DNA from 4 places in the Pseudomonas sp. SYWMCR5 genome. Region 2 is predicted to be linked to each of the others. Evidence: predicted binding sites of a transcription regulator. Region 2 holds the regulator's gene; each other region holds the start of a gene.
The links. Region 2 encodes FliA, which starts transcription of late flagellar genes. Its sites were predicted from a motif close to CTAAAGTTTNNNNNNNNNNNGCCGNTAA; they were not measured.
Positions count from the first base shown of each region.

Region 1: AC2CGW_RS19725 (methyl-accepting chemotaxis protein) is a predicted target of FliA. The motif match lies at 2,726-2,753, and genes of this name have one in related genera.
Region 3: motA (flagellar motor stator protein MotA) is a predicted target of FliA. The motif match lies at 2,174-2,201, and genes of this name have one in related genera.
Region 4: AC2CGW_RS15355 (methyl-accepting chemotaxis protein) is a predicted target of FliA. The motif match lies at 2,432-2,459, and genes of this name have one in related genera.

Region 1 covers NZ_JBXUNH010000008.1:34,675-39,927, forward strand. Annotated here, with positions in the region: gene AC2CGW_RS19705 (FUSC family protein) at 1-124, shown strand, start outside; gene AC2CGW_RS19710 (DUF1656 domain-containing protein) at 121-333, shown strand; gene AC2CGW_RS19715 (efflux RND transporter periplasmic adaptor subunit) at 330-1,205, shown strand; gene AC2CGW_RS19720 (efflux transporter outer membrane subunit) at 1,202-2,620, shown strand; gene AC2CGW_RS19725 (methyl-accepting chemotaxis protein) at 2,856-4,832, shown strand; gene gcvP (aminomethyl-transferring glycine dehydrogenase) at 4,949-5,253, shown strand, end outside.
Region 2 covers NZ_JBXUNH010000001.1:259,912-265,164, forward strand. Annotated here, with positions in the region: gene AC2CGW_RS01125 (chemotaxis protein CheA) at 1-611, opposite strand, end outside; gene AC2CGW_RS01130 (protein phosphatase CheZ) at 624-1,412, opposite strand; gene AC2CGW_RS01135 (chemotaxis response regulator CheY) at 1,431-1,805, opposite strand; gene fliA (RNA polymerase sigma factor FliA) at 1,910-2,650, opposite strand; gene fleN (flagellar synthesis regulator FleN) at 2,647-3,480, opposite strand; gene flhF (flagellar biosynthesis GTPase FlhF) at 3,556-4,866, opposite strand; gene flhA (flagellar biosynthesis protein FlhA) at 4,878-5,253, opposite strand, start outside.
Region 3 covers NZ_JBXUNH010000006.1:205,595-210,847, forward strand. Annotated here, with positions in the region: gene AC2CGW_RS17360 (rhodanese-like domain-containing protein) at 1-554, opposite strand, end outside; gene AC2CGW_RS17365 (HDOD domain-containing protein) at 600-2,135, opposite strand; gene motA (flagellar motor stator protein MotA) at 2,266-3,117, shown strand; gene motB (flagellar motor protein MotB) at 3,121-4,146, shown strand; gene rsgA (small ribosomal subunit biogenesis GTPase RsgA) at 4,189-5,220, opposite strand.
Region 4 covers NZ_JBXUNH010000005.1:179,718-184,970, reverse strand. Annotated here, with positions in the region: tRNA gene AC2CGW_RS15370 (tRNA-Pro) at 1-74, shown strand, start outside; gene AC2CGW_RS15365 (ABC transporter transmembrane domain-containing protein) at 132-1,901, opposite strand; gene AC2CGW_RS15360 (PA1571 family protein) at 2,144-2,317, shown strand; gene AC2CGW_RS15355 (methyl-accepting chemotaxis protein) at 2,535-4,475, shown strand; gene AC2CGW_RS15350 (MFS transporter) at 4,529-5,253, opposite strand, start outside.

The DNA of each region.
Region 1 (5,253 bases), on a different contig from region 2:
CCGTGTCCACCTGCTGCATGCCCTGGCCGGCTTGCGCCTGGCACTGTTGCCAGGCGTCGAGGTGATGCTCGAGCCGGTCGAACAACCGCAACTGCCACCTGGAATCGACGGAGCGCCGCTGTGATCGGTGAAATGGATATCAGCGGGGTGTTCCTGCCCACGCTGCTGGTGATGATGTTTGCCACCTACCTGCTGTTCCTGGGCGTGCACGCTGTGCTGGTGCGCCTGCATTTCTACCGCCTGGTCTGGCACCGGGCGTTGTTCAACGTTGCCCTCTACGCCGTACTGCTGGGTGCGGTGGATCACTTTTGCCGAAGCCTGATGCTGCCATGAAAAAACCGTTGTTGACCTTGGGCCGTGTGGTCCTGACATTGCTGGTGGTGACCTTCGCGGCCGTGCTGGTCTGGCAGATGGTCGTGTACTACATGTTCGCCCCCTGGACCCGCGACGGCCATATCCGCGCCGACGTGATTCAGATCGCCCCGGATGTGTCCGGGCTGATCCAGAAGGTCGAGGTGCGCGACAACCAGGTGGTCAAGCGTGGTGACGTGCTGTTCACCATCGACCAGGACCGCTTCGGCCTGGCCTTGCGCCAGGCCCGGGCGACCCTGGCCGAGCGCGAGGAAACCCTGGCCCAGGCCGCCCGCGAAACCCGGCGCAATCGCAAGCTGGGCAACCTGGTGGCGGCCGAGCAGCTTGAAGAGAGCCAGTCGCGCGAGGCCCGTGCCCGCTCGGCGGTGAGCGAGGCGCAGGTGGCGGTCGATACCGCCCAGCTCAACCTCGACCGTTCGGTGGTGCGCAGCCCGGTGGATGGCTACCTCAACGACCGCGCCCCGCGTGCCCATGAGTTCGTCACGGCGGGCCGGCCAGTGCTGTCGGTGGTCGACAGTGCCTCGTACCATGTCGATGGCTATTTCGAGGAAACCAAGCTCAGTGGCATCCATGTCGGCGATGCCGTGGACATCCGCGTGATGGGCGATGACACGCGCCTGCGCGGCCATGTCGAAAGCCTGTCGGCAGGGATCGAGGACCGTGACCGCGTCAGTGGCGCCAACCTGTTGCCCAACGTCAACCCGGCGTTCAGCTGGGTGCGCCTGGCCCAGCGGATCCCGGTGCGCATCGCCTTCGATGAGGTGCCGGCAGACTTCCGCATGATCGCCGGGCGTACCGCGACAGTGTCGATCATCGAGGGCCCGCGGCCATGAAGCGCCTGATGCTGGCAGGGCTGGCGCTGTCGCTGGGGGCCTGCGCCATGGTCGGCCCCGACTACCAGGTGCCCGAGGATGCCGCGGTGCAGCGCAGCGACCTGAACGGCCCGTTGCGCCAGGATGCCGCGAGCGTGGTGTCGGCACCGGTGCCGGATGATTGGTGGCAGTTGTACCAGGACCCGCGCCTCAATGCGCTGGTGCGCCAGGCGTTGAGCGCCAACACCGAGTTGCGCGTGGCGGCGGCGAACATCGCCAAGGCCCGCGCGCAGGTCGAGGTCGCCGAGTCGCAGGGGGGCTTCAGCGGCGGCGCTAAGGCCGGTGCCCAGCGTCTGCAGGAGTCCGGCGAAGCGTTCCTGCTGCCGGAGAAAGTCCCGGTGGCCAACATCGGCGAGGCGATTCTCAGCGCCTCGTACCAGTTTGACCTGTGGGGCACCTTCAAGCGCGGCACCGAAGCTGCCAAGGCCAATGCCGACGCGGTGCAGGCAGCCGCCGACACCGCGCGCATCACCCTGGTGGCCGATGTGGTCAAGGCCTACACCCAGGTGTGCTCGGCCAATGAGGAGTACCACATCGCCCGCGAATCGCTCGACCTGCAGCAGCAGAGCGTGCAGTTGAACCAGCGCCTGCGCGATGCCGGCCGTGGCGACGAGACCCTCGTCACTCGCTCGCAGACCCAGTTCAAGTCGTTGCGCGCCGAGCTGCCGCGCTTCAAGGCCGAGCGCGAGGCTGGGCTCTATACCCTCGCCGCATTGCTGGCCAAACCGGTCGACCAGTTGCCGCCTGGCACCGCCGAGTGCGCCGAGCTGCCGCATCTGGCCCAACTGATTCCGGTGGGCGATGGCGCGGCGCTGCTCAAGCGCCGTCCCGACGTGCGTCAGGCCGAGCGCCAACTGGCGGCTGCCACCGCGACCATTGGCGTGGCCACCGGCGCCCTGTATCCGAACATCAGCATTGGCGCCCAGGTCGGCACCATCGGCATTCTTGATAACCTCGGCGAGCCTTCGACCAACCGCTGGGGCTTCGGCCCGCAGATCAGCTGGGCCATCCCCACCAACGGCACCCGCGCCCGGATCCGCGAAGCCGAAGCCTCGACCCAGGCCGCGCTGGCGCATTTCGATGGCGTGGTGCTCAACGCCATCCGCGAAACCCAGACCCGCCTGGCGCAGTACAGCGCCCTGCTGGACCGTCGCGATGCCTTGGCCGACGCCGAGCGTTCGGCGCAGGAAGCGGCCGACCAGACCCATCGCTGCTATGAGGCCGGGCGCGAGTCGTTCCTCGCCGACCTGCAGGCGACCCGCGCCTACACCGACGTGCGTGCGCAACTGGCGGCAGCCAATACCCAGGTGGCGATGGGACAGATCGGCGTGTTCCTGGCGCTGGGTGGTGGCTGGAAGGCCACAGCGCCTCAGTGAGTAGGGTATTCGTGAGTTTGTAGGAGCGGGCTTGCCCGCGAAGCAGGCGCCGCGATTCCACGGTCACACCGCATGGAAAACGTTTGCGCATTTCCCGGTCCGACACTCAAGTATTCCCCCGCGACGCCGATCTATTAGCACCAGCGTCCCGGAAGAGGACGCGATTTCCCGTTCAATATGAAGCGGGTGGTCAGCGTGATCAGGACGATCCCGGCCTCTTGCCAGGAGCTTCGCAATGTCTCGACCCCGTGCCCGGATTGCCTCGCAACTCGGCATCGCCCTCGCCATCGTGCTGGCGCTGGTGATCACCGGCAGTACCCTGTTCGCCCTGCGCTCGCTGGACGACGCCAACCTCGCCACCCGCCAGCAACACCTGGCCAGTGAAGCGCGGCTGCTGGCCGACCAGCTCGACACCTTCCACGGCTCGCTCAAGGACAACACCCAGCGCCTGAGTGGCCTGTTCGAGCGCCGCTTTGCCTCGGGTCTGTCGTTGCATGCCGACGAGACCGTGCAGGTAGCCGGCCAGGCCACGCCCGCCCTGTACCTGGGCGACCAGCTGATGAACAACGACTTCAGGGTCGTCGATGAATTCCAGCAGATGACTGCCGGCATCGCGACGCTGTTCGTGCGCAGCGGCGATGACTTCGTGCGCATCACCACCAACCTCAAGAAGCAGGACGGCAGCCGCGCCATCGGCACGCAGCTGGATCGCCAGCACCCAGCCTACGCCAAGCTGCTCGCCGGGCAGATGTATGTAGGGCGTGCGCTGCTGTTCGACCGCAACTACATGACCCGCTACGTGCCGGTGAGCGATGCCAGCGGCCGGGTGATCGCCGTGCTGTTCGTCGGCTTCGACTACACCGATGCGCAGAATGCGCAGTTCGCCAATCTCAAGCGCTTCCGCATCGGCCAGACCGGCTCGCTGGCGCTGCTCGACAACCAGGGGCAGTGGCTGGTGCCGCCTGCGGGCGTGGCCGATCCGCAGGCTGCGGTTGCCGCAGTGGCCGGCCTGGGCGACAAGGGCCGCTTCTGGACCAACGGCCAGCAGCAACTGTTCAGCGTGGTCGAACCCTTTGCCGAGGGGCCGTGGACTGTTGTGGCGAGCATGCCCGAGGCGGAAATCCGCGAGGTGACCTGGAGTGTCGGCCTGCGCCTGGCGATCGGCAGCCTGCTGGCGATGGTCCTGGCCGTGCTCGCCACGCTCTGGCTGCTGCGGCGCAAGCTGCGCCCGCTGGACGACCTGGTGCGCCAGGCCGAAGCCCTGGGCGCGGGTGATCTCAGTGCGCGCCTGGCGGTGACCAGCGAAGACGAGATTGGCCAACTGGCGCGCAGCTTCAACCAGATGGGGAATGCCCTGGCGACCATGGTCGAGCACATTCGCAGTGCTTCCGAGCAGGTCAGCGCGCGCTCGCGCTCCCTGGCCGGGCTTTCGTCTGGTGCCTGCGAGGGCATGGAGCAGCAGTCAGGCGAGATCACCAGCATGGCTGGCGCCGTCGAGGAGTTCAGCGCCACGTCGATGAACATCGCCGAGAACATGGCCGGCACCGAGCGCATGGCCCAGGACAACGCCCAGCAGACGCGCATCGGCCGCAGCGCCATGGACCAGGCGTCCGTCTCGCTCAAGCAGATCGCCGAGGCGCTGGGCGGCACCGCCACGGTGATGGACAGCCTGGGCGCACGGTCGCAGGAAATCGGCGGCATCGTCGGGGTCATCACCGCGATTGCCGAGCAGACCAACTTGCTGGCGCTCAACGCCGCCATCGAGGCGGCCCGCGCTGGCGAGCAGGGCCGTGGTTTCGCCGTGGTCGCCGACGAAGTGCGTGGCCTGGCGGCGCGCACGCGTCAGGCCACCGACGAGATTTCCGGGATGATCGCCAGTATCCAGCAGCAGACCGGGCATGCCATCAGCACCCTGGAGCAGGGCAATCGCCTGATGCAGGAAGGCCTGGAACGCAACGACAAGGTCGCTGAGGCACTGGCGCGCATCGACGAGCAGAGCCGCGCGGCGGGCGAGCAGTTCACGGCCATCAGCACTGCGACCCAGGAGCAGAGCAGCACCGCGAACCTGCTCAGCCGTAACCTGCAGAGCATCGCCCAGGCCAACAGCGAGCAGCACGACGTGGCCAATGAACTGGCGGCCACGGCCAAGGAGCTCGAGGGCCTGGCCGGGCAGTTGCGCCAGGAAGTGGATCGCTTCCGGGTCGGCGGTTGACCTGATCGGACCAGGGCTGCGATGCGGCCCTGGATGCAAGTTTTTCCGCAACATCGTCGATCCCTTCCTAGACTTGTAAGTCTCCACGAGAACTGGTCCAGGAAGAGAAGATCGCCATGTCCCAGTCGCCATCCCTGCAGCAACTGCAAGTGCCCAACCCTTTTCTGCAGCGCCATCTGGGCCCCGATGCCAGCGAGCAGAGCGCCATGCTCGCGGCCCTGGGCGTTGCCAGTCGCGATGCCCTGATCGAGCAGACTGTCCCGCCAGGTATCCGCTTTGGTCGCCCGCTTGACCTGCCCCCCGCCCTCGACGAGCAGGCGGCCCTGGCCAGGCTGGCCGGATACGCCGGGCAGAACCAGGTGTGGACCAGCCTGATCGGCATGGGCTATCACGGCACCGTCACGCCAACCGTCATCCTGCG
Region 2 (5,253 bases):
TGCAACTGGTCGAGCAGCGATTCGAACTCGGCGTCGGTGATCTCGTCAGCGCTGCCGGAAACGGCTTCGCCCTGCGACTGCTCGGCCGCCTCGGCCTGGGCCTTGACCGCGTCGAGGGAATCGAGCAGTTGTTCGAATTCGGTATCGGTGATGTCCGCCTCGGCAGCCGGTGCCTCGACGACGGCCGCGGCCACGGCAACCGGTGCCACGGCATCGGCGCTGGCCGGTTCGGCCAGGCGCGACAGCGCGGCGAGCAGCTCTGGCGTGGCCGGGGTGATGTCGCTGCGCTCGCGAACCTGGCCAAACATGCTGTTGACCGTATCCAGCGCTTCGAGCACCACATCCATCAGTTCGGCATCGACCCTGCGCTCTCCCTTGCGCAGGATGTCGAAGACGTTCTCGGCAATGTGGCAGCACTCCACCAACTCATTGAGCTGAAGGAAGCCGGCGCCCCCTTTTACAGTGTGAAAACCGCGAAAGATCGCATTGAGCAGGTCCGCATCGTCAGGTCGGCTTTCCAGCTCGACCAGTTGCTCGGACAGTTGCTCGAGGATTTCGCCGGCTTCTACCAGGAAATCCTGAAGGATTTCTTCATCGGCGCCGAAGCTCATTAAACGTGCTCCCTAAAAACCCAGGCTGGACAGCAGATCATCGACATCGTCCTGACCGGACACGACGTCTTCACGCTTATCGGCATGAATCTGCGGACCTTCACCCCGAGTTGGATGTTTTTCTTCATCTTTTTCAGCACGCAATTGATCGTGGTCATGTTCGATACCGGCAAAGCGGTCGACTTGACTGGCCATCAACACGAGCTTGAGCAGATTGCTTTCGACTTCGGTGACCAGTGCGGTCACCCGCTTGATCACCTGCCCGGTCAGGTCCTGATAGTCCTGAGCCAGGAGAATATCGTTGAGGTGGCCGGCCACCTTGCGGTTACCTTCGGCGCTGTGCGTCAGGAAACTGTCGACGCGCTTGACCAGCTCACGAAACTCCGGCGCCGCCACCTCGCGACGCATGAAGCGCTGCCAGTCGACGGACAAGGTCTGGGCCTCGCTCGCCAGGTCGTTGAGCACCGGCGTGCTCTGCTCGACCAGGTCCATGGTGCGATTGGCCGCGTTCTCGGTCAGCCGGACCACGTAGGACAGCCGTTCGGTGGCGTCGGTGATCTGCGACACTTCCTCGGCCTGCGGCATGCGCGGATCGATCTGGAAACTGACGATGGCGCTGTGCAGCTCGCGGGTGAGCTTGCCGACCTCCTGGTAAAGGCCACGGTCACGGGTCTGGTTGAGCTGGTGGATCAGCTGCACCGCCTCGCCGAACTGGCCGCGCTCCAGGCTTTGCACCAGCTGCTCGGCGTGCTTCTTCAGGGTCGACTCGAACTCCCCCAGAGAATCGTTTCTTGATTCCATAGCGCCCCCAGACATGGCTCAGCCGTTGACGCGTTCGAAGATCTTCTCGATCTTTTCTTTGAGTACCTGCGCGGTGAAAGGCTTGACCACGTAGCCGTTGACGCCGGCCTGGGCCGCTTCGATGATCTGGTCGCGCTTGGCCTCGGCGGTCACCATCAGCACCGGCATGCCCTTGAGACGGTCGTGGGCACGTACCTTGCGCAGCAGGTCGATACCGGACATGCCGGGCATGTTCCAGTCGGTCACCAGGAAGTCGTAATGACCGCTTTCGAGCATCGGCAGGGCCGTGGTGCCATCGTCGGCCTCGTCGGTGTTGGTGAAGCCCAGATCACGCAACAGGTTCTTGATGATCCGCCGCATCGTCGAGAAGTCGTCAACGATGAGGATTTTCATATCTTTGTTCAATTAGACCTCCAAGCAGTCTTAAACGCGCTCGTCTGGCAAGCGCGCGCTCAATCAATTCGGCACCACGGAAAACGACTGCATCGAACCCGGGTTCACCGTGCCCGCCATTCACCCAACCGACTGCGCAGACGCGCTGCGCACTGGCTGTGCAACTGGCTGACACGCGACTCGCTGACCCCCAGCACTTCCCCGATTTCCTTGAGGTTCAACTCTTCGTCGTAGTACAGCGCCAGGACCAGGCGCTCGCGCTCCGGCAGGTTGGCGATCGCGTCGGTCAGTGCGGCCTGGAAGCGTTCGTCTTCCAGATCCCGCCACGGCTCGATCTGGCCGCTGGCACCGTCCTCGTGCAGCCCTTCGTGTTCGCCGTCCTGCAGCAGGTCGTCGAAACTGAACAGGCGGCTGCCCAAGGTATCGTTCAGAATCCCGTAATAATCGTCGAGACTCAATTGGAGTTCGGCAGCAACCTCGTGATCTTTAGCGTCACGACCGGTTCTTGCTTCGACGGCGCGAATCGCGTCACTGACCATGCGCGTGTTGCGGTGCACCGAACGCGGCGCCCAATCGCCCTTGCGCACCTCGTCGAGCATGGCGCCACGGATGCGGATGCCGGCATAGGTCTCGAAGCTCGCGCCTTTGCTGGCGTCGTACTTGTTGGCCACTTCCAGCAGGCCGATCATGCCGGCCTGGATCAGGTCCTCGACCTGCACGTTGGCCGGCAGGCGCGCCAACAGGTGGTAGGCGATGCGCTTGACCAGCGGGGCATAGCGCTCGACCAGCTCGTACTGGGCGTCTTTGGACGCCTTGCTGTACATCTTGAATCCGCTCGCGTTCATAGCACCGGCCCCGCACTGGTAGGCTGCACCAGGCGCTCGACGAAGAACTCCAGGTGCCCACGCGGGTTGGCCGGCAGCGGCCAGCTGTCGACCTTCTGCGCAATGGCCTTGAAGGCCAGGGCGCACTTGGAGCGCGGGAAGGCCTCGTACACTGCGCGCTGCTTCTGCACCGCCTTGCGCACGCACTCGTCGTAGGGCACGGCGCCGACGTACTGCAGGGCCACGTCGAGGAAGCGGTCAGTGACCTTGGTCAGCTTGGCGAACAGGTTGCGCCCTTCCTGCGGGCTCTGCGCCATGTTGGCCAGGACGCGGAAGCGATTCATGCCGTAATCGCGGTTGAGCAACTTGATCAGGGCGTAGGCATCGGTGATCGAGGTAGGCTCGTCGCACACCACCAGCAGCACCTCCTGCGCGGCGCGGACAAAACTGACCACCGAGTCACCGATACCCGCAGCGGTGTCGATCACCAATACGTCGAGGTTGTCGCCGATCTCGCTGAACGCCTGGATCAGCCCGGCATGCTGGGCCGGCGCCAGGTGCACCATGCTCTGGGTGCCCGAAGCCGCCGGCACGATGCGTACGCCGCCCGGCCCCTGCAGCAGCACGTCGCGCAGCTCGCAGCGTCCTTCGATGACGTCGGCCAGGGTACGTTTGGGGGTCAGCCCCAGCAGCACGTCGACGTTGGCCAGACCCAGGTCGGCGTCCAGCAGCATGACCCGGCGGCCGAGTTCGGCCAGCGCCAGGGACAGGTTCACTGAAACGTTGGTCTTGCCGACGCCACCTTTGCCACCGGTGACGGCGATCACCTGTACGGGATGCATGCTACCCATGTCTGTTCTTTACCTTGTCTCGCGTGGGACCCGCCCACTTGAAGGGCCGCTGTCGACCCCCTGCGCCGTTCATCTTCAACCCGCGCGCTTATCGGGATTGTGGTAGAGATCAGCGAACATGTCGGCCATGGCCTCTTCGCTGGGCTCTTCCTGCAACTGCACGCTGACCGCACGGCTCACCAACTGGTGCTTGCGCGGCAACTGCAGGTCGTCCGGAATGCGCGGACCATCGGTGAGATAGGCCACGGGCAGTTCGTGACTGATGGCCAGGCTCAGCACTTCGCCGAGGCTGCCCGTTTCATCGAGCTTGGTCAGGATGCAACCGGCCAGGCCACAGCGCTTGTAGCTGTGATAGGCGGCGGTCAGCACCTGCTTCTGGCTGGTGGTGGCCAGTACCAGGTAGTTCTTGGCGGCGATGCCGCGGCTGGCGAGCGACTCGAGCTGCATGCGCAGGGCCGGATCGCTGGCCTGAAGGCCCGCGGTGTCGATCAGCACCACGCGCTTGCGCAGCAGTGGTTCCAGGGCCTGGGCCAGCGACTGGCCCGGATCGACATAGGTCACCGGCACATTGAGGATGCGCCCGAGGGTCTTGAGCTGCTCCTGGGCACCGATGCGATAGCTGTCCATGCTCACCAGCGCCAGGTGCTGCGAGCCGTACTTGAGCACGTAGCGTGCCGCAAGCTTGGCCAGGGTGGTGGTCTTGCCCATGCCGGCCGGGCCGACCATGGCGATGACCCCGCCCTCCTCGATCGGCTCGACCTCAGGCACCTCGATCAGGCGCGCCAGGTGCGCCAGGACCATGCGCCAGGCCTGGCGCGGGTCTTCGATTTCACCGGCCAGGTCGAGCAGTTCACGGGCGATCGGGCCAGACAGGCCCAGGCGCTGCAAGCGACGCCAGAGGTTGGCCTGCTGCGGCTTGCTGCCCTGCAACTGGCCCCAGGCAAGCGAGCCGAGCTGCACTTCGAGCAGCTCGCGCAGGCCCGAAAGCTCCGAACGCATGGCATCGAATACGCGCTTGTCCACCGCCGGAGCTGCCGGGGCCGGCGCAGGCACCGGCGCTTCCACATGCGGCTCGACCAGTGGCTCGGACGCGGTCAGCGACAGGCCGGCAAACAGTTGCCGGTTGCCGAGCTCGGCGTCACCACGCCCGTCCAGCTCGGCCTGGGCGGTGGCGATGCGCGAATGGGTCTTGCGCAGCTCGTCCTCGAGCTCGACATTCGGCACGCGTGGGGCCAGGGCGGACAGCTTGTAGTCCAGCGCGGCCGTCAGTTCGACACCGCCGGCGATACGCCGGTTGCCGATGATCGCGGCATCGGCGCCAAGCTCATCACGGACCAGTTTCATGGCCTGACGCATATCGGCGGCGAAAAAACGCTTAACTTGCATAACCCACTACCTCAGCCATTAGGGCCCACGGTGGCAACGATGGTGACTTGCTTGTTGTCCGGTATTTCCTGGTACGCCAGCACATGCAGGTTGGGCACGGCCAGACGACCGAATCTCGACAGCATGGCACGGATCGGGCCGGCGACCAGGAGAATGGCCGGCTGGCCTTGCATCTCCTGGCGCTGCGCCGCCTCGATCAGCGAACGCTGCAACTTCTCGGCCATGCTCGGTTCAAGAAGAACACCGTCTTCCTGACCCTGCCCGGCCCTTTGCAAACTATTGAGCAAGATCTGTTCCAACCTTGGTTCAAGGGTGATCACAGGCAGCTCGGACTCAACGCCGACAATGCTTTGCACGATGGCGCGGGACAAGCCGACCCGCACCGAA
Region 3 (5,253 bases), on a different contig from region 2:
ATATGACCGCCCTTGGCTGCCAGGACTTTCTCGCCATTGAATTCCTGCGGGCCGCGGGCGTCCCAGACCACCAGGTCGTCTGCGCCCAGGCGGCTTTGCAGGTATTCGCGAGTGGCGGTGGGTTCGGCGCGCAAGCGCAGGCGTACAGGCGTGCTGGCGGCTGGTGGCACTTCAGTGACGAGCTTGTCCGCGGGCCAGGCCTGGATGCCGCCGTTGAGGTAGTGGTAGCGCGTGTGGCCGATCACGTCGAGCAGCCAGATGAAGCGCCCGGCCCAGCCGCCGCCTTCGTCGTCGTATACCACGTACACCGCGTCGTCCCGATGGCCAAGCTCGCTGAACAGCTTTTCCAGGTCGGCCTGGGTCGGCAGCAGGCCGGGGGCCGGGGGGTGGCCCAGTTGGGTGCGCTTGCCCTCGACGAACCGCGCGCCGGGAATATGGCCGCTGACATAGCGGTTGGCGCTGCTCAGGTCGACCAGGATCAGCTCAGGCGAATCCAGGCGTGGCAGCAGGTCGGCGGCTTCGATCACCAGGGGCAAGCCGGAAAAATCAGTCATCCACGGTCTCCGGGGAGCAAGGGAGGTGCGATTGTAGCGCAAGGCTCAGGCATTGCGGTTGGCGAAGCTGGCCAGCGCGCGCTCGATACACTGTGCGGTTTTCCCGAAGGCCTGCACGCTCACGTCGGCAAGCGGCTTGCCACCCTGGTCGGCGATCGCCAGCATCAGCACCTGGTCGTTCACGGCCAGCGAGCGCAACAGCAGGTGTTCGCTGGGGAACAGCGCACGCAGCGGTGCGGGCAGCAGGGCGGAAAACTGGGCATGGTTGTCGGGTGTCAGGCGCAGTTGCGCGGCTTTGCTCAGCAGTTTTTGCAGCAGCTTGCTCTGGCCCAGTGCCAACGTCAGCCCTGAGGCTTCGCGCGGCAAGCCGGCGCTTTGCTGGACGCGCAGGCAGTCGTTGGGTTTGTCGAGCAACAACAACAGCACCCGCTGCATGCCGCAAGCCAGCAGCGCCTCGCGTGCCTGGGTGGCCAGGTGCACGGTGTTGGTGAAGGGGCTGGGCTGTGCAAGAAGGTCGCCGCACAGCGTGCGCCAGCGCGCCAGGTCTTGGGCGGGTGGCGGTGGCGGGGTGAGCATGTCCGGGTGCGGACGGCGCTGCTGCCAGGGCCAGATCAGCGCCTCGGCCGGGTGGAACAGCGCATGCCGGGCGTGGTGACGGGCGCTGGCCGCCGCTTGCTGGTGCACTTGCTGCTGCACATCGTCCAGCGTGGTTTGCAGGTACATGGCTGTGAGCAGTTGCCAGCGCAGCAGGTGCGGGTTGTCCCAGCCGACCTGGGCCGACAGCGCGAGGCCGTTGGCCAACAGCACTGTGTTGGCCGGTTGGTTGAACCAGCGGCGCAGCCCGGGCTCTTCGTCCAGTCGATGCTGCTTGCTCAGATCGTCGGGCTCGCGGGCGATGTTCAACACCTGGGCCAGTTGCTCGCGTTCTTCGAGCAGCAGGCGATAACCCTGGGTGACCCATTCCGGCAGGCGCCAGTGTGTGGCGACGGCGCGGCACAACTCCATGATGCGCACACCAAACAGTGCATGTTCCACCTCTGAAGCTTCTTCGCCCTTGTGAATGACCCGCAGTTCCCAGGTGTCGAGCAGCTTGGGGTAGGCCAGGGCCAGCGCCCACAGTGGCGAGAGGAACAGCAGGCTGCCCCAGTGGATTTCCTGCCACAGGCGTGCCAGGCGGCTGGCGAACAGGCCGTTGGCCTGCTGGGTGGCGTGCTGGCTGATCAGCAGGAACTGGCGCAGTACTGGGGGGATGTCGTCGCCCGGTATCGATGGCAGGCGCCCCATCAGTTGCAGGGTGCGGCTCAGGCCCAGGCGATTCAGGGCGACTTCCAGGCTCTCGGCGGGCTCGGCCTGGCTGGCGTGGGTCGGGTGGTTGGCTTCGCGCATCACGCACAGCACCAGCGACGGGCTGTCCTGCATCAGTTCGGCGATGTCGCGCAGCGAGCGACGGTTGTCGTTGATGGCCGCCAGAACGCGGTCGTGACTCTCTTTGGGCACCGGCACGCGGATGCCGTCGAGCAGCCTTACCCAGGCATCTAGAGAGGAGGGGATCTGCGCTGGCACCTTGGTTTCGATTGGCATTTTGACATCAGTCCAAACTGGCTTTTCGCATTGAGTGGCTATAGTCTGGCGCAGTTCTGCCGATAAGGAGAAGAAGAGTTTCCAAGCTTCCGCCCCTGACCCTGACCACGACAGCAAGTGCTTTCAATCTATGGCTAAAATTATCGGCATCATCGTCGTATTCGCGAGTGTGCTCGGCGGATACGTGCTCTCCCACGGCAAGATCGCGGCGCTGATCCAGCCGTTCGAAGTGCTGATCATCGGCGGTGCGGCCTTTGGCGCGTTTCTCCAGGCCAACCCTGGCTACATGACCATGCACGTCATGAAGAAGTCGCTGAAGATGTTCGGCAGCCGCTTCACCCATACGTTCTACCTGGAAGTGCTGGGCCTGATCTACGAGATTCTCAACAAGAGTCGCCGCGAGGGCATGATGGCCATCGAGGGTGACATCGAGGATCCCGCGGCCAGCCCGATCTTCGCCAAGTACCCTGCGGTCATGGGCGATGCGCGGATGACCGCGTTCGTCTGCGACTACCTGCGCATCATGTCGACCGGCAACATGGCGCCCCATGAGCTCGAAGGCCTGTTCGACATGGAGCTGCTGAGCATGAAGGAAGACCTCGAGCACCCGTCCCATGCAGTGACCAGTGTCGCCGACGCCATGCCCGGCTTCGGTATCGTCGCTGCGGTACTGGGTATCGTGGTGACCATGGCCTCGCTGGGCGATGGCGACCAGAAGTCCATCGGCCTGCACGTCGGTGCAGCGCTGGTCGGTACCTTCTTCGGTATTCTCGCCGCCTACGGCTTCTTCGGCCCGCTGGCCAACTGCCTGCGCCACGATGCCAAGGAAGAACTGAACGTCTACGAGGCGATCAAGGCTTCGCTGGTGGCCTCGGCGTCCGGCATGCCGCCGTCGCTGGCTGTCGAGTTCGGGCGCAAGGTGCTGTACCCGGCGCACCGACCGAGCTTTGCCGAACTGGAACAAGCGGTTCGCGGTCGCTAAGTCATGGAGAACAATCAGCCCATCATCGTCAAGCGCGTCAAGCGCTACGGCGACGGCCACCATGGCGGTTCCTGGAAGATCGCCTTCGCCGACTTCGCCACGGCGATGATGGCGTTCTTCCTAGTGCTGTGGTTGCTGTCCACGGCCACTCCGGAGCAGAAGATCGCCATCGCCGGCTACTTCAAGGACCCGATCGGCTTCTCCGAAAGCGGTACGCCCTACGTCATCGACCTGGGCGGCTCGCCGCAGCTGGCACCGGAAAAGACCATCAACCCGGAAGAGAAGTCCGAGCCGACGCCTGACACCAGCGTGCAGATGGACAAAGACCGGATCGAGACCATGGCCGAGCAGGTCGAGCAGGAGCGTCTGCAACTGCTGCTGCAGGAGCTGCAGAACAAGGTCGAGGAAAATCCGCAACTGCAGAAGTTCAAGGACCAGATCCTGTTCGAGATCACCCAGGACGGCCTGCGCATCCAGATCATGGACGCCGAGAACCGACCGATGTTCGACCTCGGCAGTGCGCGCCTGAAGCCCTACTTCGAAGACATCCTGCTGGCGATGGCCGACACCATCAAGGCTGTGCCGAACAAGATCAGCGTCAGCGGCCATACCGATGCCAAGCCTTATGCCGGCACCGGTGATTTCGGCAACTGGGAGCTGTCGGCCAACCGTGCCAACGCCGCGCGACGTGCGCTGGTGGCAGGTGGTTACCCGGATGGGCAGGTCGCAAGGGTGGTGGGTTACGCCTCCTCGTCGCTGTTCGACCGCGAGAACCCGTTCAATCCGGTCAACCGCCGGATCGACATCATCGTGCTGACCAAGAAAGCCCAGCGGGATATCGAGGGCGAGCAGGGCGCACCTGAAGCACCGGCCAATCCGACCCCGCCTGCCGATGCGGCGCCAGGAGCACCTGGTGCCTCCGCCGCGCCGGCCGATGGCGCGGCGCCGATGCAGCCGCGTGAATTGCGCCAGAAGCTGAACATCTTCGAGGATGGCGTGCTGAAGATGGACGAGCCCAAGGAAAACTGAGCACGTAATCGGCAAGAGCGGCGCAATGCCGCTCCTGCATCTTCAGTAGGTGTCTTGCGTCAGGCTAGCCACGATCGAGCGGTAGCTGTGCATCCGCTGCGCCGAGATACGCCCTTCCTCCAGCCCTTTGAGCAGCGCACACCCCGGCTCGCGGTCGTGCTTGCAGTCGCGGAAGCGGCAGTTGCCGAGCAGTTCGCGGAATTCGATGAAGCCTGCTTCCACATCGTCCCGGCTGACATGCGCCAAACCAAACTCGCGGATACCGGGTGAGTCGATCAGGTCGCCCCCGTTGGGGAAGTGGTAGAGCCGTGCGGTGGTGGTGGTGTGGGTGCCCTGGCCCGACCACTCCGACAGATCGCCAACCCGCGTCTGTGCCTGCGGCAGCAGGCTGTTGACCAGCGACGACTTGCCCACGCCCGATTGCCCGACGAACACGCTGATGTGCTCGTCCAGTGTCTGCTGCAGGCGTTGCATGCCATCGCCGTGGTGTGCAGACACCTCCAGCAGCGGGTAACCGAGGTCGCGGTACACTGCCAGCAACGCATTGAGCGTCGCTGCGTTGTCGTCGTTGATCAGGTCGGCCTTGTTCAGCAGCAGCAGCGGGCGGATGCCGGCGTGCTCGGCGGCGACCAGGTAGCGGTCGATGAGATTGGCCTGGGGCTCGGGTGCCGGGGCGAAGACGATCACGATCAGGTCGACGTTGGCCGCCACCGGCTTGAGTTGCCCGTGGTTGTTCGGCCGACACAGCTCGGTGCTGCGCGGCATCTGCGCGACGATCACGCCGTTGCCCTGGTTGCCGGCCCGCCAGACCACCTTGTCACCTGTGACCAACGCCGGCAGGTTGGCGCGCAAGTGGCAGCGGAACACCTGGCCTGCGACGTCGCCGTCCTGGGCCTCGACCTCGACCGTGACGCCGAAGTGGGCGATCACCAGGCCCAGTTGTTCAGGCCCCAGGTCGCCGCCTTCGAGCTCCTGCAGGGCGTGCTGCTCGCGTTTGGCGGCGCGGGCGGCGCGTTCACCCTGGATCTTTTCGATGCGCCAGTTCTGGCGGCGGTTGAGCTGGCGTTTGGCCATGGAGGTTCCGTGTTGGCGGGGCAAAAGAAAACG
Region 4 (5,253 bases), on a different contig from region 2:
AGTGTAGCGCAGCCAGGTAGCGCGTCTCGTTCGGGACGAGAAGGCCGCAGGTTCGAATCCTGTCTCTCCGACCAGATCCTTCGAAAAAGCCCGCCTCAGTGCGGGCTTTTTCGTGCCTGCCTGATCGCGATTCAGGCGCTGCCTGCAGCGAACTGCAGCGCCGCCAACCTGGCATAGAGCGGGTTCTCCTCGACCAGCTGGCGATGACTGCCGACAGCAACCACCTTGCCCTTGTCGATCACCGCAATGCGATCGGCATGCTGCACGGTCGCCAACCTGTGGGCGATCACCAAGGTGGTACGCCCGGCCATCAACTGCGGCAAGGCCTGCTGGATCAGGTGCTCGCTCTGCGCGTCGAGCGCGCTGGTGGCCTCATCGAGCAACAGCACCGGTGCATCCACCAGCAGCGCCCGGGCAATCGCCAGGCGCTGGCGCTGCCCACCCGACAGACCGATGCCACCCTCGCCCAGCAGCGTCTGGTAGCCCTGGGGCAATTGCTGGATGAATTCGTGAGCATGGGCACTGCGCGCCGCGGCCTCGACCTGGGCGGCACTCGCCTGCGGCCTTCCGTAGCGGATATTCGCCTCGACCGTGCCGCGAAACAGCGCAGGATTCTGCGCCACAAGGGCGAACTGGCGACGCAGGTCGTCGGGGTCGAGCGCTGCTATCGGCTGTCCGTCGAGCAGAATACTGCCCGTCTGCGGGTCGTGAAAACGCAGTAGCAGGTCGAACAGCGTCGACTTGCCCGCCCCAGACGGCCCCACCAACGCCACTGTCTGCCCAGGTGCGATGACCAGGCTAAGGCCATCGATGGCCGCCACCGACGGACGTGATGGATAGGCGAAGTGCACATCGCGCAACTCGATCTGCCCGTTGGCCCGCGCGCCCGGCAGTGTCGAAGGCTGCGACGGCGGTACGATCGCGCTGCTTGCCGCGAGCAATTCGGCAATACGCTCGGCGGCCCCGGCAGCCCGCTGCAACTCGCCAATCACTTCGCTCAAGGTGCCCACGGCACTGCCGACGATCAGGCTGTAGAACACGAACGCGGCCAGCTCGCCCCCGGAGATGCGCCCGGCAATCACATCCATGCCGCCCACCCAGAGCATCACTGCCACGGCGCCCAGGACCAGAACGATCACCACGGTGATCAACCAGGCCCGCTGGGCAATGCGCTGGCGCGCCACATCGAAAGCCGCCTCGACGGTGTCGGTGAACAACTGGCGATCGTGAGCCTGATGGTTGTAGGCCTGCACCGTCTTGATCTGCCCCAGTGTTTCGGCGACGTAGCTGCCGACGTCAGCGACCCTGTCCTGGCTCTGGCGTGACAGGCTGCGCACCCGCCGGCCGAACAGCAGGATCGGCGACAGCACCAGCGGCAAGGCCAGCACCACGATACTGGTCAACTTGGGATTGGTGACGAACAGCAACACCACCCCGCCCAGCACCATCAGCGCATTACGCAGGAACATCGACAGCGACGAGCCGATCACCGATTGCAGCAACGTCGTGTCGGCGGTCAGGCGCGACTGGATCTCCGAGCTGCGGTTATCCTCGAAAAACCCCGGATGCAGCCCGATCAAGTGATCGAACACGGCACGGCGAATGTCGGCGACGCAGCGCTCGCCAATCCACGACACCAGGTAGAAGCGGCTGAAGGTTCCAACCGCCAGGGCCAGCACCAGCACCATGAACAGCGCAATCGTCTGGTTGAGCTGGTGCGCAGAACCGGTCATGAACCCCTGGTCCACCAGCAGGCGAATGCCCTGGCCCATGGACAGGGTGATGGCTGCCGTGACGATCAGTGCAAGCAAGGCAAGCATGGCCTGCCGGCGGTAGGGACGCACGAATTGCCAGGCCAGGCCCCAGGCGCGGCGCTGGCGGGAGGAAAGCGGATCGGACATGGCACGGACCGGTGAGCGGGAAACCTGCAGACTACCATTCATCTGCCTGGGTGGAACGCCTGCAGCTGCCGAGGGGTCGCAGTTCGGTAGGGCCAGTGGCTATAGCTTATCGGTCTAACCTGTCACTGGAGCTTTACCGCACTTTCTGTTGCACTGTGCCTGTCGTGATGCCGAAGGAGCTGTCACAGGTCAGTCACGGCGAGTGGTTACCCTGAGCTTGCAACCTGATGAGGAGACAGGAAATGAGCTTGCAACATAGCAGCGACACCGTAAAAAGCGCCCAGCCCCCGAAGCCCCAGGTGTGTGGCTCGATCATCGATGCCCAGGGCCGTGAGGTCCCGATCACCGAGCAGATGATCCAGAAGGCCTGCAAGGAGCTCGAGGACAGCCGGGTGGAGAAAGTCCGCAAGGCTTGAAAGCCAATGAATCCCTTACAACCCGGCGCTTGCGCCGGGTTTTTCGTTTCTGCGCCCTGGGCCGCCTCGCAGAACCAGAACAATCATTTATTTTTTTGTACACGAAATATGCACTAAAGATTTTCCCGTGACGCGCCGAAACAGGATAAATAGCAGATAGCCACTACGCATGCGAAATGGCCCTCCTGCTTTTCACTCCCACGAATGGTTCGTCCCGATGAAGATAAAAAACAAGCTGGTGCTTGCGTTCGTATTGGTGGCTTTCATCCCGGTAGCCCTGGTCGGCGTGATTTCTGTGGTTAACATCCGCGCCGAGGCGGTGGATCAGTTCCTCGACGGCAGCACCCGTGAAATTCGCCAGATCGACGGCAACATGCGTCAGTTCTTCGATGGCACGCTACAAAACGTAGAACAAATGGCGACAGATCCTGTATACACATCAGTGAGTACACTCAAGGATTACACCTCCGCCGACGCGGCCAGCCACCCCCTGCCTGCAGCCACCCAGCAGGTCATCGACGCCTTTGCCCGCTATGGCGCTACCCATCCGGCGGCAGCCATCATCTCCATCGGCCTTGAGGACGGCACCTACGCCAAGTGGCCGGATGACCCGAAATTGGCCAGCTACGATCCACGCGCGCGCCCTTGGTACAAGGCCGCCATGGCTACTCCGGGCAAGACCGTGCGCACCGCCGCCTACTACTACGACAAGGACGACGTCGCCCTGGTCGGCACCGCGCGCACGCTCAACGATGCCAGCGGCAAGCCCAAGGGCGTGTTTGTGGTCAGCGTGTCGCTGAAGAACCTCACCGAACTGGTCAAGAGCATCAAGCTGGGCAAGAGCGGATATGTGATGCTGATCGAGAACGGCACCGTGCTGGTTGATCCACGCGATGCCAGCCATGGCTTCAAGCAACTGAAGGACCTTGGCGAGCCGTATGCACAACTGGCAGCCACCGAACAAGGATCCACCGAGGTGGTGATCGAGGGGGTGCGCTACATGGCCAATGTCTGGACCTCGCCTGACCTGGGCTGGCGCTTCGTCGGCCTGATCGAGTACAGCGAAGTGATGGGCGCCGCCACCCACATGACCTACCTCACCGCCATCATCGTACTGGTGCTGGCACTGGTCTTCGCCCTGGTTGCAGCCGCGTTCTCGCGGGTCATCGTCAAGCCCATCGGCCAAGTCAGCGCCGGCTTGCAGCAGATCGCCCAGGGCGAAGGCGACCTGCGCCAGGACCTGGTGATCCAGGGCAAGGATGAAACCGCCGAGCTGGCCGGCTGGTTCAACAAGTTCCTCGCGGCGATCCGCCAACTCATCCAGCGCATCGGTGCCGCTTCGGGCAACCTGCACGAAGCATCGCGGGCCAACAGCGAACTGGCCGGCAACATGAACGAAGCCGCAGGGCGCCAGCGTGAAGCCGTGGAACTGGTGTCCACTGCCTTCAACGAGATGGTCGCCACCGCCAACGAAGTCGCACGCTCCTGCAGCAGCGCGGCCGACGCCGCAGAAAACGGCCATCACCGCGTCGCCGAGGGCAAGCAGCAGATCGAGCTGACCACCGACAACGTCAATCGCCTGGGTAGCCGCCTGAGCGAATCGTCGCAGGCGATGGTCGAGCTCGAGGAAGGCAGCCGCAACATCAACCAGATCCTCGGCACCATCCGCGCCATCGCCGAGCAGACCAACCTGCTGGCACTGAACGCAGCGATCGAGGCCGCCCGCGCGGGCGATCAAGGCCGCGGTTTCGCCGTGGTCGCCGACGAAGTACGGGCCCTGGCCAAGCGTACCGCCGACTCCACCGGCGAGATCGACCAACTGCTCAACACCCTGGGCAACAAGACCCAGGAAGTGTCGCAGAAGATGGAAAGCTGCCTGGACTTGTCGCGGGCCAGCGTGTCGTCGATCGCACGCGCGCGGGACAGCTTCGAGGGTATCCAGCTGTCGGTGAACGAGATCCGCGATCAGAACCTGCAGATCTCGGCAGCTGCCGAAGAGCAGCACAGCGTGGCCGAAGAGATCAACCGGCACATCCAGCAGATCTACGACGAGGCAAGGCTGGTGGAAGGCCTGGCCAGCTCGGCGCAGTCGGACTCGGGCAGACTGTCGCAGCTATCGGAAGAGTTGAACGGGCTGGTCGGACGCTTCAAGTCCTGACCCTCCTTGTGGGGCGTCGGTTCGGCGCCCCGACTTGCCCCGCTCCTGCACACTCAGCAACCGACCGCTCGCTCCTCGGCACACAGGGGCGTGGTCTGGGCGTAGAAGACGCTGGTCAAGGCCCCGACCACGCCCATGATCAGACAGAACCCCACGCACACCCAGGGGCTCCACGGCATCAGGGCAATCAGCGCCAGGGGCGTTGTACTGGCCCACAGCGCATAGGCCAGGTTGTAAGTGAAGGAGATGCCTGACACGCGGATCTGTGCCGGGAACAGCCCGACCATCACCGAAGGCACCACCCCCACCACGCCACAGGACAACCCGGCCAGCGCATAGGCCGCCCAGGTCAAGCCCCACTGCCCCACCAGGCTGGCGTACAACACGCCGATCCCCAGCGGCAGCAACAGGCTGTAGATCATCACCGCACGCCAGGCACCGATGCGATCGACCAGAAGCCCCGCCAGTACACAGCCGATATTGAGAAAGACGATGCCTACGCTGCTGAGCGCAAAGGTATGCCCGGCATCGATCCCGAAACGCTGCTGCATGACCGTCGGGGTGATCACCACCAGCACCACCACCGCAGAGGTCAGCACGCACGTCAACAGCGCAGCCGGGATCAGCGAAGCGCGGTGGCCAGTGAGAACAGTGCGCAGCGGAAATGCCACGGGCGGCGTCTGGCGCTCACGCAGGGCAAGAAACACCGGCGTCTCGCTCAGCCAACGGCGCAGCCAGACACCGAACACGCCGAACACCCCACCCAGCAGGAAGGGAT